DNA from 2 places in the Lacrimispora xylanolytica genome. Region 2 is predicted to be linked to the other one. Evidence: a T-box and tRNA genes for the amino acid it is inferred to sense, from the RefSeq annotation. Region 2 holds a T-box; the other holds one or more tRNA genes.

Region 1 (9,491 bases), 2.1 Mb from region 2:
TGATTTACTCTTCCTTTAAGGAAGTATGTATTGTTTTATGGGTACGTTTCTGCAAGCTATATGGCATTCAGGCCTTATATGGCCATATCATACACCTGCAAAGATACTTAAATGACAGAGATAAACAAGGCGCCTGTCAATGGATACAAAAATACTTAAGAGATACCATAGAAGGATCTCAGCAGGTCTATGAGGAATAGATAAGTAAAAATTTTTAGAGCGAACGTTGAATCAATACTCAAAAACAAAACACAAAAAAGGATAAGGCGCTTTTCATCTATAAGCCCTTATCCTTTTACTAAATTCAGTGTTCACTATTTCTTCGTTGTATTCGTCGAATTATCCGTTGTTTTACCTGTCTTAGCATCCGTTTTTCCTGCCTGAGTTCCTGCTGCACCTGATTTAGTCTCAGCATTACCAGCCTGTTTTACAGCTGTTCCTGTTTTAGCAGATGCATTACCAGTCTGTCCCCCACTATTTACAGTTTTAGCATTTGAATTACTTGTCTGAGCCGCTTTATTTACGGTTTTCGCATTTGAATTACTTGTCTGCGCTGCTGCCTTTTGCTTTTTTACTGCTTTGATATTTTTAGCAACTGCTTTCTTACTTGTATTTGCTTTATGGGCTTTTGCTTTATGGGTCTTTGCCGCAACATTACGAACCTTACCAGCTTTTTTCTTATTTGCCTTTACTGTTTTAGCCTTATGTGCTTTTTTTACTGCTGTCTTTTTATGTTTCTTTGCGCTGGCTTTTTTATTTGCTTTTTTAACAGCCGCTTTCTTACCTGCCTTCTTTGCATCCTTTTTAACAGTCTTAGCCCCATCAGCTGCTGCTTGTGTGGTCTTTACTTCCGCTCCAGTCTTAGCTGCCTCTGTACTCTTTGCTGCCGCTCCAGTCTTAGCTGCCTCTGTACTCTTTGCTGCCGCTCCAGCCTTAGCTGCCTCTGTACTCTTTGCTGCTGCTCCAGTCTTAGCTGCCTCTGTGCTTTTTGACCCTGCTGCTGTCTTTGAGTTCTCTGTTGTTCCAGTACCAGTACTTCCCGCTTTAGCAGCTGTTGTATTCCCTGCAGCCTGGCTGCTCACTACCTTTTTCGTGGTACTGGGAGCCTGTGCTGCCTGAGCTGGAACGGTTAAACTACCAGTAAAGAGCATAGCTGTGACTAATAAGGATGTGACCGGTTTCAATGATTTTTTCATAATAAATCTCCTTTCTATTGTTGGGATGATCCAATGAGTGAAATCATGATCGCTACGCAACTGATTTCCTTCTCTGCCTCAAAGAATACTACCAATCCCATACGCGTTTCAAAGGTGAAACTGTGGCAAAATAGTGGCAGCTATATCATTTGAAGTAAGAAAATGATAAAATACAAAAAACAGCCGAAAGGATGGGGCACCTATGGAAAAAAAGAAAATTTATCTTGCAGATGATGAACAGCCCATAAGAGATTTGATCCAACTTTTTCTGGCTGCAGAGGACTACGAAGTACAGACATTTCCTGATGGAGACAAACTATTATCAGCCTTTGATAAATCCCCTTCTGATATGGTCATACTGGATATAATGATGCCAGGGACAGACGGACTGGTTCTTTGCAGCGAGATTCGCAAACGAAGCAATACCCTAATCATCATTGTCTCTGCCAGAGACAGCGAAACAGACCGTATCGCAGGAATTACCCTTGGCTCTGACGACTACCTGACAAAACCATTTTCTCCCATGGAGCTGGTAACCAGAGTGAAAGCCCTTTTTCGCAGAATGGACTTAGACCGTGGAAGCTACAGAGGAGAAATATACACCTATGGAAATATAAAAGTGGATGTAAATAAAAGAGAATTCTCCGTTGACGAAAAGCCACTTGATATCACCCCAACCGAATTTGCCCTGATGGTCTACTTATTAGAGCGAAAAGATCAGGCCGTATCAAGAGAGGATCTGCTAAAATATGTATGGAAATTCGACTTTGAAGCGGATACAAGAGCCACCGATGATGTTATAAAAAGGCTTCGAAAAAAACTGGTCACTGCTGAAGCCAATGCTAAAATTCAGTCAGTCTGGGGCTATGGCTTCCGTCTGGAATTAGGAGATACCCATGAAGAGTATAAAAAATAAGATTCGAAGACCCTTTCTAATCCTGCTTATACTGATTCCACTTGCAACCCTGGTACTGTTTAACATATCTCTCCGCATTTACTTAAATGCAGCTGCCAAAAATGAATTAAAAGCCACAATCCACGCAGTAGAAAAAGTAATTAAAAGCGAGCTGGAGACAGACGGAGGCGCCCCCACCGAAAAAAGAGCCCTGGAAATGGCCCGAAATATCCTTTCTGCTCTCAAATCCTCTCATTTTTCACAGGGAATGGATTTTTATTTGCTGGATATCAATTCAACCCCGGTATTCCCGGCAAAAACAAAACTCACCTCATCCCAAACCGCCTTTCTAAACGTCATCTCCCCGAAGATAGACCAGATGAAAGAAAGAACGGTCTATACCATACCCGTAAATGGAAAAAAGTACTTTACCATTGCCTATACCATGAACAGCGATGATCTAAGCAATATGATAGCCGTATTTGCCCTCCCAACAGAACACATTAATAAATACCTGACTGCGGTCAACCAAATCCTGGTGGTTATCATGCTTTTAGGAATCCTGATTGCCATATATTTATCCGAAAGAATCGCCGCTCACATAACAACCCCCATAACAAAACTTAGCAGCCTCTCCTTAGAAATTGGCCAGGGAAATTTTGACGCCAGCCATTTTACCATTCCCCAGGATACAATAGAATTCAAGCAGCTATATGAAAATATAAGTCTCATGGTAGGAAGATTAGAGGCCTACGACAAAAACCAAAAGACCTTCCTGCAAAATGCATCGCACGAGCTAAGAACGCCGCTCATGTCCATCCAGGGCTACGCTGAAGGCATAGAAAGCGGAATCTTCCCCGATACAAAAGAAGCAGCACAAATCATAAAACGAGAAAGCATCCGCCTGAACGAATTAGTAAGTGAACTCCTGACCCTATCAAGATATGAAAGCGGCACCTATAAGCCTCAGTGGGAAGAAGTAAATCTCTGTCATTTATTAAAAGACTATACCCAGCGCCTTATGGGCCTGTCCGCCAAATCAAGCAAGACCATAGAGCTGAATCTCCCTGAGTATGATGTAATGGTTCAGATCGACGATATGCTCCTTTCCCAGACCGTGATGAACATTGTATCCAACTGCCTCCGTTATGCAAAAACGAACGTAACAATATCCCTGGAGAAAACAGCAGAAACCATCAGCCTGAAAATATCCGATGACGGAGATGGAATCCCCGAAGCTGACATTCCATTTATCTTTGACCGCTTTTACAAAGGTAAAAATGGCAACTTCGGCCTTGGTCTTGCCATTGCCAAATCAGCCGCAGAATTGTTAAATGGCAAAATCACAGCTTACAATCAGGAAAAAGGCGCCGTCTTTGAGATTTCATTCTGATGTTTTAATAAAATGAAAAATCCTTTGCTTTTCTCGTTCAGTTTCTGAATCCTTAAAATTGACTTTCCTCTAATTAAGCACCATTTTAGATACCTATTATTATGATTACGTACAATTCCATCTTATATCAGCCCTTCTATCCCACCTCACTCAATAAGTAAACAAGTAAATAAATAAAAAGAGTCCTTGGATAAGCAAAAATTACATCTTCCCAAGGACTCTTTTTATGTTGTATTTAAATAGTTATTACGATATCTTCCATCTCACTGAAACATGGCTGATTAGCAATCTCTATCTATATATCTATATCTATATCTATAGCTTTATCTATAGCTATTTAAATCTCTACACCTATTTCTATACCTATTTCTATCTCAATTCCTAACTATCCAAGCCCAGCCAAAGCATAGACTACCTTACTCCCTTACTACATCCAAAATATCTCTGAGACACATTTCCAAATCATCATTCAAGAATCTTCGCTCAATTCCGCATCTAGCTAAATTATCCTCTTTAAAATCCTCTTCATCAGCCAGATACCGCCTGCAAAGCTCTGCATATTTAGGCTCTTTCTGTTTATCTTCCCTTTCAAGAGCCCTCAACAGACGTTTCCCGTCTTCCACTTCAATATAAATAGGAACCATGATACCAGCCCCATAATAATTCCTTGTTTTCTCATAGGATTCCAAGGTACCAATCATCAGATAGCTGTCATCACTATTCACATCAATCTGTCCGTCATCAACCGTAAAATAAGTCCACGGACCCAAAATAGACTGATATGTCCTCTCTTCAATGATCTTACCTTCCTCTCGCAACTGCTTCAACCTATCCTCAGAAGTAAAATAATATTCTTTCCCGTCTTTTTCTCCCTGCCGAATCGGTCTGGTGGTATATAAAACAACCTGTTTCAGATGGGGCTGCATTTCCAGCAACCGCTTATAAATGGTGTCCTTACCAGAAGCGCTCTTCCCCATCACGTAAAAAATCTTTCCCATCTTTATATGCTCCAATTCATTGATTCTATCTCATAGAAAATGTAGTACCTACATTTCTTCTAAAACAAATATTTCTTCTGCCGCCTCATCTTCCATTCCCTGAACCGGAAGCCCTAAATCCTTGAATTTCATAATCAGCTCCACTAAATCGCCAGTTAACACTTCACCCGGTACAACAATAGGAATCCCTGGCGGATACAAATAAATAAATTCAGCTGATACCCTACCTATTGCCTCTGAAATTTTTATTTTATAACGCCTGCCATCCATTGCTTCAAAAATAGGATATCTGCAATCTTCCTCAATCGTAAAATCAAGAAGCACACCACCAGTATCACTCTGCCCTGCCATTTCCCCAGCCTCCTGCAAAGAAATGCTTCCAGAACCGGATCTAGCTCCCAATTGATCATCCAACTCAAGCAATGCACTGCAAAGCCTCTGAAGCCCTTCCTCTGTATCCTCCAAGGTTGTTATAGCCGTCACATAGTCAGCTCCGCACATTTCCATTTCCAGATGATACTCTTTTCGCAGCACGTCACTTAATTGATTTCCTGACCATACAATATTTCTTGTAGACACAATCACTTTTGACAGGTCCATATCATAAACACCATACTGTCCAATAATTTCATCCGAAAGCAGCGTCAGATGCTTCATCCCCTCCAGCCGCCTACGCATTCTAGTCAAAGACTCAGAAAATTCACCCAGCTTTTTTCTTCCCTCACCATCCATGTAAACAATACAATTCTCTATACTAGCCATAAATACATAGGACGGGCTGCTAGTCTGATACATATGAATATAACGATCCAGTTTCTCTAAATCAATATACCCCTTCCTGACATGTAAAATAGCAGTCTGCGTCAAGGAAGGAAGCGTCTTATGAAGACTCTGAATTACAACATCAGCACCTAATTCCAATGCAGACACAGGAAACTCATCCACCCTGCCAAATGCAAAATGCGCCCCATGGGCTTCATCCACAATTAACGGTATACCAAACCTATGAACCACATCAGCAATCGCCTTGATATCTGAAACAACCCCATCATAAGTAGGAGATACTACAAGCACTGCCTCTGCCTCTGGATTTGTTTTCAACAATTCCTCGACATCCTCAGCCAGTATTCCACCTTGAAGCCCCAATTCCGGCATCATTTGTGGATAAATATATTTGACTTCCAACTGCTTGAGGAAAACTCCATGAAATGCTGACTTATGGCAATTCCTGCTCATTAAAATCTTGCCTCTGTTTGATACCGCCGCACTAATTGCGCTCAATATCCCACAGCTGCTCCCATTCACAAGATAATAAGTCTTATCAGCCCCATAAACCTCAGAAGCCCACTCCAAAGAATCCTTTAATATTCCCTCCGGCCGATGAAGATTATCAAATCCCTCAATCTCCGTAATATCTATAGAAAATGGATTAGGAAACTTCCTTATCTCATTATTCCCATACTGCCTCTTATGTCCAGGCATGTGAAATGGATAAAAATCAGATTTACTATAATCCATTAATCTCTCTAATAATCTTGGTCTTTCTATCAATTTACTTTCCTCTTCTGGTACATAAAAATGATTAAGCTAATTTGTCACTCTCTTATTATTTCAACCAATATTCGCTATACATTTATAGTATTATCATATTTTATCTATTGTAAGTAAAGAACTATAGTTAATATAGCTTGTGCATTTGTTCTTATACCATTAGTAAATACATATTTAAGTATATCATCCTTATCCCTTCTTTACAATTTTTTCTCCGGAAGCTATAATAGTATTTTGGGTAAAAAAAGAAAGAGAGGAAGATCACTATGAGGTTAATCGAGTTTAAAATGGAACGTCCTGGTCTGGTAAAGGCAAATGATCAAGTTCACGTCATTGAGCGAGAAGGTGCCAGCAGCTACAGCTACATAATCGATCCAGCTGTGGCCATGTCTGGATGTTACTCTGGAAGAGACCGCATAAAATCTGATAAAGGGATTGTAAAAGAAGTAAAACATAATGATCGGGGATATTACGTAATCGTAGAATTTGATGAGTAATATCATCTTCGGACAAAATAAAAAGCCCTGAAACATTTCTGTTTCAAGGCTTGTCCTGAGACACCGGGGACTCGAACCCCGGACAACTTGATTAAAAGTCAAGTGCTCTACCACCTGAGCTAGTATCCCATATGCCCAAAGCCGGAATCGAACCAGCGACACGTGGATTTTCAGTCCACTGCTCTACCAACTGAGCTATCTGGGCGTATGCACGCTTTCGTATAATTTCACTAATAATGCGCATAAAAATTGCGGGGGCAGGATTTGAACCTACGACCTTCGGGTTATGAGCCCGACGAGCTTCCAGACTGCTCCACCCCGCGCTATTCAATTATATTATATGCAGTAATTAATATTTTAATCACTGAATGGATGGAGATGGATTCGAACCATCGAAACGTGTCGTAACAGATTTACAGTCTGCCCCCTTTGGCCACTCGGGAACCCATCCATAATTTAATTTTTTAATGCAAGCCGATGATCGGACTCGAACCGATAACCTGCTGATTACAAATCAGCTGCTCTGCCAATTGAGCCACATCGGCACAACTATCCAAATGCGGTTTTGCATACGGAATGGGACCTATAGGGCTCGAACCTATGACCCTCTGCTTGTAAGGCAGATGCTCTCCCAGCTGAGCTAAGATCCCATAATCAAAATTTAGTTGTAAAACGACCCGGATGGGACTCGAACCCACGACCTCCGCCGTGACAGGGCGGCGCTCTAACCAACTGAGCCACCAGGCCAAACCTTATTGAAGATACTTACACATACCCTCAAAACCACACATTGTTATATATCTTTCATCCGTTCTTCCTCTTACCTAAACCAACCTGGTTAAGCCCTCGACCTATTAGTGACAGTCAGCTGCACATGTTACCATGCTTCCACCTCTGCCCTATCTACCTCGTCGTCTTCAAGGGGTCTTACTCTTGCGATGGGATATCTCATCTTGAGGGGGGCTTCACGCTTAGATGCCTTCAGCGTTTATCCCTTCCCGACTTGGCTACTCTGCCATGGTGTTGATCACCAACAGATACACCAGAGGTCAGTCCATCCCGGTCCTCTCGTACTAAGGACAGCTCCTCTCAAATATCCTACGCCCACGCCGGATAGGGACCGAACTGTCTCACGACGTTCTGAACCCAGCTCGCGTACCGCTTTAATGGGCGAACAGCCCAACCCTTGGGACCTACTACAGCCCCAGGATGCGATGAGCCGACATCGAGGTGCCAAACCACTCCGTCGATGTGAACTCTTGGGAGTGATAAGCCTGTTATCCCCAGGGTAGCTTTTATCCGTTGAGCGATGGCAATCCCACTTTATACCACCGGATCACTAAGTCCTAGTTTCCTACCTGCTCGACCCGTCGGTCTCGCAGTCAAGCTCCCTTATGCCTTTGCACTCTTCGAATGGTTTCCGTCCATTCTGAGGGAACCTTTGAGCGCCTCCGATACACTTTCGGAGGCGACCGCCCCAGTCAAACTCCCCGCCTGACATTGTCCCCCAGCCAGGTAATGGCTGCAGGTTAGAAACCCAATATCGCAAGGGTGGTATCCCAACATCGGCTCCTCAAAGACTGGCGTCCTTGATTCACTGCCTCCCACCTATCCTGTACATGCAATACCGAATCCCAGTATCAAACTAGAGTAAAGCTCCATGGGGTCTTTCCGTCCTGGCGCAGGTAACCAGCATCTTCACTGGTATTTCAATTTCACCGGGTGCATTGTTGAGACAGCGCTCAAATCATTACGCCTTTCGTGCGGGTCGGAACTTACCCGACAAGGAATTTCGCTACCTTAGGACCGTTATAGTTACGGCCGCCGTTTACTGGGGCTTAAATTCAGAGCTTCGCGTTGCCGCTAACCCCTCCTCGTAACCTTCCAGCACCGGGCAGGCGTCAGCCCATATACCTCACCTTTCGGTTTTGCATAGACCTGTGTTTTTGCTAAACAGTTGCTTGAGCCTATTCTCTGCGGCCTGATTTCTCAGGCACCCCTTATCCCGAAGTTACGGGGTCATTTTGCCGAGTTCCTTAACAATGCTTCTCCCGCCGGCCTTAGGATTCTCTCCTCATCCACCTGTGTCGGTTTACGGTACGGGCACATATTACACAATAGCGGCTTTTCTTGACAGCCCCTACAGAGACTTCCCTACTTTTGTTCGGTACGCGTCACACCTTCCTGTTGCTAAGCGGATTTGCCAACTTAGCCAGTCTAATGCTTGCCCCGGTCTTTTCATTCCCGGGTTCTCTCTCGGTTCTGTGTCCCCACAGTTCTGATAATATGCGGTACAGGAATTTCAACCTGTTGTCCATCGACTACGTCTTTCGACCTCGCCTTAGGCCCCGACTTACCCAGAGCAGATCAGCTTTACTCTGGAAACCTTAGATATTCGGCCTGGAAGATTCTCACTTCCATCTCGCTACTCATTCCGGCATTCTCTCTTCTTAACACTCCACATCTCCTTACGGTAATGCTTCAGCGCGGTAAGAATGCTCCTCTACCAATGTATCATTCGATACATTCCACAGCTTCGGTGTCGTGTTTTAGCCCCGGACATTTTCGGCGCAAGACCTCTCGACTAGTGAGCTATTACGCACTCTTTGAATGTGTGGCTGCTTCTAAGCCAACATCCTAGTTGTCTCTGAAATCTCACATCCTTTTCCACTTAACACGCACTTTGGGACCTTAGCTGGTGGTCTGGGCTCTTTCCCTTTTGACTGCCCAACTTATCTCGTGCAGTCTGACTCCCGTACATCATCTGACCGGCATTCGGAGTTTGATATTCTTTGGTAAGCTTTGACGCCCCCTAGGAAATTCAGTGCTCTACCTCCGGCAGACTAATACGAGGCTAGCCCTAAAGCTATTTCGAGGAGAACCAGCTATCTCCGGGTTCGATTGGAATTTCTCCCCTACCCACACCTCATCGCCACCCTTTTCAACGGATGTGCGTTCGGT
Region 2 (9,491 bases):
ACAAAGTGTTATTTTTTCGAAAATCATGTCGAAAATTGTAAGGTAGAGCCAAAAACCGAATCACGGGAGAGAAAAGTATGAAGAAAAAAATAGGAATAAGAAGCATCGGAATTAAGATGCTGCTTGGAATTTTACCTGTTGTTGTTTTAGCATTGGCGTTGTTAGCCAGAATCAGTGAATCCACAAGCCGGGACCTGATTACGGAGCAAAGCAACTCTACGATGCAGTCTGAACTGAAAGCAAATGTCAACAGCATTAATGATTATTTGAATATGGTTGAAACGACTGCCATGAACATTGCACAGGTGGTGGGTTCCTCCTATCAGACAACAGAGATTAACACCTATGGAGATGCTATCACAAAGATTGTGCAGAGCAACGATTTAATCCTTGGAAGCGGTATCTGGTTTGAACCAAATACATATGATGCCCAACAGAAATATATGGGACCTTATTGGTATAAATCTGGGGACAAGGTAGAGTTAAGCTACGAGTATAACGATGCAAGTTATGACTATTTTAATCAGGAATACTATAAGCTTGCAAAAAGCGGAATTAAAAAACCGGTTATAACAGATCCCTATTTTGATCCTACACTGAATACGACTATGGCATCCTGTACGGCGCCTATTTATGATACCAACGGCAAATTTATTGGTGCTGTGACCGTTGATATGCAGTTAAGTGATATTAATGAGCTCATTCAGTCCATTAAGGTAGGAAAGAATGGTACTGCTATGCTGACTTCCGCCAGCGGAGTCTATTTAAGTGGAGCTGATCAGGAAAAGATAACAAAAGGAGTCAATATTTCTCAGGATGAGAATGGATCTCTCGCAGCGGCAGGCAATTCCATGATTTCCAGTGACAAAGGCAAGGTTACCTTTGTAGATGGGAGAGAGACTTATAACCTGTATTACGATAAGGTACCTGATATTGGTTGGATTATTATGATTAAGATGCCTCAGTCTGAACTGGATCAGCCGATTGTTGCACTGAATGCTAAGCTTATGCAGGTAAGCGGAATTGCAATCATCTGCTGTATTCTTGCTGTCTTATTCCAGGTTGCAGTAATTGCTTCTGGTTTAAATAGAGTAAAACGGTTTGCAGGCTCTCTTGCAGAAGGTGATTTTACCATAAAGCCACTTAAATCAAAAAGCAAAGATGAACTGGGCCAGATGAGCAGTTCCCTTAATAACATGTTTACCAGCAATAAAGCAGTCATTGAACAGATTTCTGAACAGGCAGGCGGTATCACAGATTCAAGCGTGCGGTTGAATACTGTATCCAATGATCTTCTGCAGCAGTTTAGCGAAGTTAAGGTCTATATGGGAGATGTGGATAAAGCTATGATGTCTTCCAGTGCTGCAACCGAGGAATTGAACGCTTCCATGGCTGAGGTGAATACTTCTGTCACTGTACTTGCCGGAGAGACCGGAAAGAGCAGTAAGATGGCAGGAGAGATCATGGAGCGTGCCCGGGTGATCGAGAAGAACAGCCGTGAAGCTTATGAAAGTGCTGCTGAAATCTCCAAGCAGAGAGAAGAAGAACTTCTTATGGCAGTAGAGAATGCAAAGGTAGTGGAAAAGATCGGAGATATGGCAAGAGTTATTTCCAACACCGCATCTCAGATTAATTTATTATCTTTAAACGCTTCCATTGAGGCAGTCAGAGCCGGAGAACAGGGCAGAGGTTTTGCTGTTGTAGCAAGAGAAATTGGAACTCTTGCAAAGAATACATCTGAAATCGTAAAAGAAATTGAGGGAACCATTACTGAGGTACAAAAAGCATTTGGCATGATGTTAAATGGATCAGAGTCCATGCTCACATTCTTAAAGGATACAGTAACTCCGGATTATAATAACTTTGTGGATGTAGGGCAGCAGTATGGAAGAGATGCAGTATCCATAGAAGAGATTTCTAATGAGATAGCGGAAATGGCTGAAAACATCAGTCAGGTTATGCAGGAAGTCCGCGATGCCATCCAGAACGTTTCAGAGTCTGTACAGACTACAGCCGGTAACAGCAGTATGGTGCTTTCTACCATTGAAAAAGCATACGATGTTGTAACGGATATGTCAAAGATGTCTCAGAAACAGGAGCGTATTGCAGAAGAACTTAATACAGTTGTGTCCGGTTTCAAATTAAAATAATGATGCTTGGCCTCCGGTATATCAGTGCCGGAGGCTGATATAGATGCATGAATCTGATAAAATGTCCTTGACATTTCAGCTTACTGTTATTACAATGATAGAAACTATAAAGTTAAATATGAAAATGCTATGATGGTGTCAGTAGATACTTATTTTCTTCCAGAGAGAAGGGGCCACCGGCTGTAAGCCCTTTTAAGTTCAGATAAGAAATCGAATTTCTCACCGAAGCAGCATGGCTGAATCCGGTGCTTTTTACAGTTATAAGTTCCGGTGGGTAGGTTATGACGTTTGATACACGTTACGTATTCCGAGAGCCTGTGAAAATCACAGGAATTAGGGTGGTACCGCGAATATAGTTCGTCCCTTTTAGGGGCGGGCTTTTTTTAGTTGTTTGACCTTCGGGTTATAACAAAATTCAATGAGGAAAGAAGGAGAGCATGATCATGAGAGATCAATTAGAAAAGATCAAGCAGGAAGCATTAAAGCAGATAGAAGCTTCGGATGCGTTGGAAAAGCTGAATGATATTAAAGTTGCTTACCTTGGAAAAAAGGGTGAACTGACCAACGTTTTAAAAAGTATGAAGGATATTGCTCCAGAAGACAGGCCAAAGGTAGGTCAGCTTGTTAATGATGCCCGCGCTGTTATTGAAGGCAAGTTAGAGGAAACCATTGCGGTTCTTCAAAAAAAGGTGAGAGAGGAACAGCTTAAAAAAGAGGTCATCGACGTTACGCTTCCAGCAAAACGGAGTAAAGTCGGTCATTCCCATCCTAACACCATTGCACTGGAAGAAGTAGAACGAATCTTCGTAGGCATGGGATACGAGGTCATGGAGGGACCGGAAGTTGAGTACGATTCCTACAATTTCGAAAAGCTGAATATTCCTAAGAATCATCCCGCAAGAGATGAGCAGGATACCTTTTACATCAGTGATAGCATTTTATTAAGAAGCCAGACTTCACCAGTTCAGATTCGTGCCATGGAGGAAGGAAAGATGCCTATCCGTATGCTGGCACCAGGTAGAGTATTCCGCTCTGATGAAGTAGATGCTACCCACTCCCCATCCTTCCACCAGGTCGAAGGTCTTGTCATCGATAAGAATATTACATTTGCAGATTTAAAAGGAACTCTTGCAGAGTTTGCGAAAGAGCTGTTTGGACCGGAGACTAAGGTAAAATTCCGTCCCCATCATTTCCCATTTACAGAACCGAGTGCTGAGGTTGATGTAACCTGCTTTAAGTGCGGTGGTAGCGGTTGCCGTTTCTGTAAGGGCTCAGGCTGGATTGAGATCTTAGGCTGTGGAATGGTGCATCCAAATGTTCTTTCCATGAGCGGCATTGACCCCAACGAGTACTCCGGTTTCGCATTCGGTATGGGACTTGAGCGAATCGCCCTCTTAAAGTACGAGATTGATGATATGAGATTGCTGTACGAAAATGATATCAGATTTTTAAAGCAGTTCTAGGAACAGAAAGGGAGAGAAATCAATGAATACACCATTATCATGGATTAAAGCATACGTTCCGGATCTGGATGTGACACCTCAGGATTATACAGATGCCATGACACTTACCGGAACCAAGGTTGAAGGGTTTGAACGTCTGGACAAAAACTTAGAGAAAATCGTAGTTGGGCATATTTTATCCATCGAGCGCCATCCGGATGCAGATAAATTAATCGTCTGTCAGGTAAATGTAGGTACAGAGACGGTTCAGATCGTAACCGGAGCGTCCAATGTGAAGGTTGGAGATAAAGTTCCAGTCGTTTTAGACGGAGGAAAGGTGGCAGGAGGCCATGATGGCGGCACCCTTCCGGAAGACGGAATTAAGATAAAAAAAGGTAAATTAAGAGGAATTGAGTCTTGTGGAATGATGTGTTCCATCGAGGAGCTTGGTGGCACCAGCGAGATGTATCCGGATGCGCCAGAAAGCGGAATCTATATCTTGCCGGAAGATTCAACTCCTGGTGATGACGCTGTGGAGCTTTTGGGATTTCATGATACCGTGTTTGAATATGAAATCACTTCAAACCGGGTGGACTGTTACAGTGTGATTGGAATTGCAAGAGAGGCAGCGGCTACCTTCCGTAAGGCGTTCGTACCTCCTGTAGTCACTGCAACGGGAAACAGTGAAGATATCAATGATTATTTAAAGGTATCTGTAAAGGATAAGGACCTTTGCCTCCGTTATTGTGCAAGAATGGTAAAGAATATTAAAATCGCTCCATCTCCTGTTTGGATGCAGAGGCGCCTTGCAGCCTGCGGAATCCGCCCCATCAATAATATTGTGGATATTACCAATTACGTCATGGAAGAGTACGGTCAGCCAATGCATGCCTTTGATTATGAGCTTATTGCTGGTCATGAAATCATTGTGGCTCGTGCTAAGGATGGAGATACCTTCCAGACATTAGATGGTCAGGAAAGAAAGCTTGACAGCTCCATTCTGATGATCAATGATGGTGAAAAGGCAGTTGGAATTGCAGGTATTATGGGAGGAGATAACTCCAAAATTACGGATGACGTAAAAACCATGGTATTTGAAGCCGCTTGTTTTGATGGCACCAATATCCGTCTTTCCTCTAAAAAAGTGGGACTTAGAACGGACGCATCCGGTAAATTTGAAAAAGGACTTGATCCCAATAATGCCATCGAGGCAATGAACCGGGCTTGTCAGCTGATTGAGGAATTAGGTGCTGGTGAGGTCGTGGGAGGAATCATTGATATCTATCCGGAAAAGAGAGAAGGAAAAAGAATTCCTTTTGAACCGGAAAAGATGAATCGTCTCTTAGGAACAGACATTTCAAAAGAAACCATGCTGGACTATTATAAGATGCTTGAACTGGAGTACGATGCTTCCACTTCTGAAATCCTTATTCCTACCTTCCGTCAGGACTTAGAGTGCATGGCAGATCTTGCAGAAGAAGTAGCCAGATTCTTCGGATATGATAAGATTCCAGTCTCTCTGCCAAATGGTGAGGCTACGACAGGAAAGCTTTCCTATAAATTAAGAGTCGAGGAAATCGCCAGAGAGGTGGCTGAATTCTGTGGATTCTCTCAAGGAATGACATATTCCTTTGAAAGTCCTAAGGTTTTTGATAAGCTTCTGCTTCCAAAAGACAGCCCTCTTCGTTTGACCGTTAATATCTTAAATCCCCTTGGTGAGGACTTTAGTGTGATGAGGACGTCACCTCTTCACGGAATGTTAAATTCCCTGTCCACCAACTACAACCGAAGAAATAAAAGTGTACGTCTCTATGAGCTGGCTAACATTTATCTTCCAAAGGCACTTCCATTAACAGAATTGCCGGATGAAAGAATGCAGCTTACCTTTGGATTCTACGGAGAAGGTGACTTCTTTGATATGAAGGGCGTTGTAGAAGAACTATTTGAGAAAACAGGAATGCATAAGAAGCCTCATTATAACCCGGCAGGTGATAAACCTTTCCTTCATCCAGGAAGATATGCAGATATCATTTATGATGGAACGACCATCGGATATATCGGTGAGGTTCATCCGGAGGTAGCGGATAATTATAAGATTGGTGAACGTGCTTATGTGGCAGTCATTGATATGCCATCTATGATTCCATTTACAAACTTCGACCGCAAGTACGTAGGAATTGCAAAATACCCGGCAGTTACCAGAGACATTAGTATGGTGGTGCCAAAAGATATCCTGGTAGGACAGATTGAAGAGGTAATCGAACAGCGGGGCGGAAAGAATCTGGAAAGCTACGAACTGTTCGACATTTACGAAGGTGCTCAGATTTTGGCAGGTTTCAAATCTGTGGCTTATTCTATCACATTCCGGTCTGCAGATCATACACTGGAAGATCAGGAGGTTTCTGCAGTCATGAAAAAGATCCTGAATGGATTGCAGGGACTGGGGATTGAACTTCGTGCATAAAAAGTTATAATAAAGAAAAAGGTGCCAGTTGAAATCCGATGACTGGCATCTTTTTTTACCCCCTGCTTGCATGAGTACATGTTTTCCGGTCAATCCTTACGATATGAATGTTTGAAAACAGGGAGGCAATAGGATGCTAGGGGATCTTGATATTATAAAAGTAATGGGAAGAAAGGTTTACGACTCATGGGGAAATCCAGCCCTTGAAGCAGAAGTAGTCTTGGAAAATGGAGCTCAGGGAAGAGCAATAGTACCCATATATGGAAAAGAAGATGTTAAGAAAGAACTGGAATTTTTAATGGACCAGTTATCGGAGTGCATCTTGTTTGAAGATGCGGGCGATCAGGGAGAAATTGATCGGCTTCTTATGAAAGAACACAGAGAAAACGGTGAACATGGTGTTGGCGGCTGCGGAGTGCTTGGTTTATCCATGGCAGTAGCAAGAGCAGCAGGTGCTGGACTCTTTCTTCCTCTATACCGATACTTGGGAGGAACCTCTGCACCAGTGATGCCGGTGCCAATGCTTAGCATGATCAGCGGGGGAGATGGGGAAAAAGGAATTGATTTTCAGGATATAACCGTAATTCCTAAGAATATGAAATCTTATGGAGAAGGACTTCGTATAGGAACCGAAATTTATCATACATTGAAACAACTGCTTTTGATCAATGGTTATGATACCTCTACCGGTAATGGAGGAGGATTTATTGCTGATATGAGAAGCGCGGAAGAAGCTCTTCATTATGTAATGGAAGCCATAAAGCTTGCTGGCTATATGCCCGGAATCGATGCCGGGATTGGTATCTATGCAGCCGCAGACCGGCTTTATAAGAAAGAAGACGGCACCTATAACTTTGAAAAAGAAAGCAGACATCAGGGACTCATGATTCATAGAAACCAGAAGGATATGATGGATTATTTCTTAAGACTGACCGATGGATTTCCAGTCATCTCTATTATTAATGGAGTTTGGAAAGAGGATGTAGAAGGGCGGGAGATGATTATGGGCATGCTTGGCCATCGAGTGCTTCTTACTTTCCCGGATTCTGAAACGTCCAATGCCCATATGATTGAGCTAAAACAGGCTGGAACAGTGACAGCGGCACTTTTTAAGGTGGAACAGGCAAAGATGGCAGGGCATAAGGTTATCATTGCGAATGATTTTGTGGAAACTGAAGAATCCTTTGCGGCTGATCTGGCAGCAGCAGTAGGGGCAGATTATGTTAAATGCGGAGCTCCCTGCCGGGGGGAATGCACGTCAAAATACAACGAATTGCTGCGTATTGAAGAGTTCTATTCCAGCAGGCAAAACCTATAAAAATGCAAAAGTAGCTTGTATTTACTGAAAAATTATGGTATGATAACTGTTGTTTGACTATAGGAGGTGGGAAACATGATCAGGATTATATTATCAATCATCTTTGTTATCATATGCATCGCTTTATCAGCGATTATCCTGTTACAGGAAGGAAAGAGTCAGGGCCTGGGTTCCATCGGTGGTATGGCAGATACTTACTGGGGAAAAAACAAGGGACGTTCCATGGAAGGTAATCTGGAAAAATTTACGAAGTACGCAGCCGTTCTTTTTTTCATTTTATCCTTAGTATTGAATCTGAATATACTGTAAAGATTAAACACTCTTGTATACGATAACAAGGGTGTTTTTTTCACTTTATGGATAAAGTAAAGATAATAGAGAAAAATGTATTACAAAGGCAAAATTATTGAATGAGAAGTGAGGTAGAAGATGACAGGTGAGCAATTAACACAGCGAAAAGATATGCTTTTAAAGCTGTTTGAAGACCCTGCCTATGTTCCGATGAAGATAAAGGAGATTGCCATACTCCTGGATGTTCCAAAGGGCCAGAGGGAGGATTTAAAGGAAGTGCTGGATGTCCTTGTTTCAGAAGGTAAAATCGGCATTACACAAAAAGGAAAATATGGAAAGCCGGACATTGGTTCCATAGCCGGAGTTTTTTTCGGCCATCCCAAAGGCTTTGGGTTTGTTGCAGTTGAGGGAATGGAACAGGATGTATTTATTCCCGAGGAGAAGGCGGGTGGAGCGCTCCATGGAGACACCGTACTTATTTCCGTGGAATCAGAGCCTTCCAATGGAAAACGGTCAGAAGGCCGTGTTTTAAAGGTAGTTAACCATGCTAACAGTGAAATTGTTGGTTTTTATCAGAAAAACAAGAACTTCGGGTTTGTGATACCGGATAACCAGAAGCTTTCCAAGGATATATTTGTTCCTCAGGGAAAAGATATGGGAGCGGTAAACGGCCATAAGGTTGTTGTAAAGGTAACAGATTTTGGTGGTCCGGGGAGAAAGCCGGAAGGAGTCATTACGGAAATTCTTGGGCATGTCAATGATCCGGGAACTGATATTCTTTCCATTGTCCGTGCTTACGGTCTTGCAGAGGAGTTCCCTGACAGTGTTATGAAGCAGGTGGCAGCCGTTCCTGATGAGATTGATGGAAAGGACATGCAGGGTCGTCTGGATTTAAGAGAACTTCAGACGGTGACCATAGACGGGGAAGATGCCAAGGATCTTGATGACGCAATTACCATATCTAAAAAGGGTGATGTGTATACCCTTGGAGTCCATATTGCGGATGTGACCAACTATGTAACAGAACACAGCCCTCTTGATGAAGAAGCCCTAAAAAGAGCGACCAGCGTCTATCTTGTTGATCGGGTCATTCCTATGCTGCCTCATAAGCTTTCAAACGGAATCTGCTCTTTAAATCAGGGAGAAGACCGTCTGGCCTTAAGCTGTATGATGGATATTGATGGAAACGGAGATGTTACTGGTCACAGAATTGCTGAAACTGTAATTAAAGTAGACCGGAGAATGACATATACAGCAGTTAATGCCATTGTAACAGACCGTGACGAGGCTGTGATGAAGGAATATGAAGAATTTGTACCAATGTTCTTCTTAATGAAGGAGCTGGCAGATATTCTCAGGGAAAAAAGGAAAAAAAGAGGCTCCATTGACTTTGATTTCCCAGAGACAAAGGTCATTCTTGATGAAAGAGGAAAACCTATAGAGATCAAGCCTTATGACCGAAATGCAGCAACTAAGATCATTGAAGACTTTATGCTGATGGCAAATGAGACTGTAGCGGAAGATTATTTCTGGCAGGAGATTCCCTTCCTTTACCGGACACATGATAATCCAGATCCGGAAAAGATGAAGAGTCTTGCGACTCTCATTAATAACTTTGGTTATTCCATCCGCTTGCATAATGGAGAGGTCTATCCAAAAGAAGTACAGAAGCTTTTGGCAAACGCTGAGGATACACCAGAGGAGGCGCTCATCAGCCGTCTTGCCTTACGGTCCATGAAGCAGGCGAAGTACACGGTTGGTAACACAGGACATTTCGGTCTGGCAGCCAAGTATTATACTCATTTTACTTCACCCATTCGAAGATA

What was found. The T-box of region 2 lies ahead of pheS (phenylalanine--tRNA ligase subunit alpha). A T-box ahead of a tRNA ligase gene usually reads a tRNA of that ligase, here a tRNA-Phe.
Region 1: it encodes a tRNA-Phe, which carries the amino acid that the T-box ahead of pheS (phenylalanine--tRNA ligase subunit alpha) is inferred to sense. The anticodon was not compared.

Annotation. Positions count from the first base shown of each region.
Region 1 covers NZ_CP113524.1:4,492,921-4,502,411, forward strand. Annotated here, with positions in the region: gene OW255_RS20680 (FadR/GntR family transcriptional regulator) at 1-200, shown strand, start outside; gene OW255_RS20685 (hypothetical protein) at 315-1,196, opposite strand; gene OW255_RS20690 (response regulator transcription factor) at 1,399-2,112, shown strand; gene OW255_RS20695 (HAMP domain-containing sensor histidine kinase) at 2,093-3,484, shown strand; gene OW255_RS20700 (guanylate kinase) at 3,901-4,482, opposite strand; gene OW255_RS20705 (aminotransferase class I/II-fold pyridoxal phosphate-dependent enzyme) at 4,531-6,033, opposite strand; gene OW255_RS20710 (hypothetical protein) at 6,300-6,530, shown strand; tRNA gene OW255_RS20715 (tRNA-Lys) at 6,587-6,659, opposite strand; tRNA gene OW255_RS20720 (tRNA-Phe) at 6,663-6,735, opposite strand; tRNA gene OW255_RS20725 (tRNA-Met) at 6,780-6,853, opposite strand; tRNA gene OW255_RS20730 (tRNA-Tyr) at 6,900-6,981, opposite strand; tRNA gene OW255_RS20735 (tRNA-Thr) at 7,003-7,075, opposite strand; tRNA gene OW255_RS20740 (tRNA-Val) at 7,108-7,180, opposite strand; tRNA gene OW255_RS20745 (tRNA-Asp) at 7,204-7,277, opposite strand; rRNA gene OW255_RS20750 (23S ribosomal RNA) at 7,365-9,491, opposite strand, start outside.
Region 2 covers NZ_CP113524.1:2,065,824-2,075,314, forward strand. Annotated here, with positions in the region: gene OW255_RS09785 (methyl-accepting chemotaxis protein) at 78-2,150, shown strand; T-box leader at 2,271-2,518, shown strand; gene pheS (phenylalanine--tRNA ligase subunit alpha) at 2,594-3,613, shown strand; gene pheT (phenylalanine--tRNA ligase subunit beta) at 3,636-6,056, shown strand; gene OW255_RS09800 (phosphopyruvate hydratase family protein) at 6,190-7,374, shown strand; gene secG (preprotein translocase subunit SecG) at 7,450-7,683, shown strand; gene rnr (ribonuclease R) at 7,837-9,491, shown strand, end outside.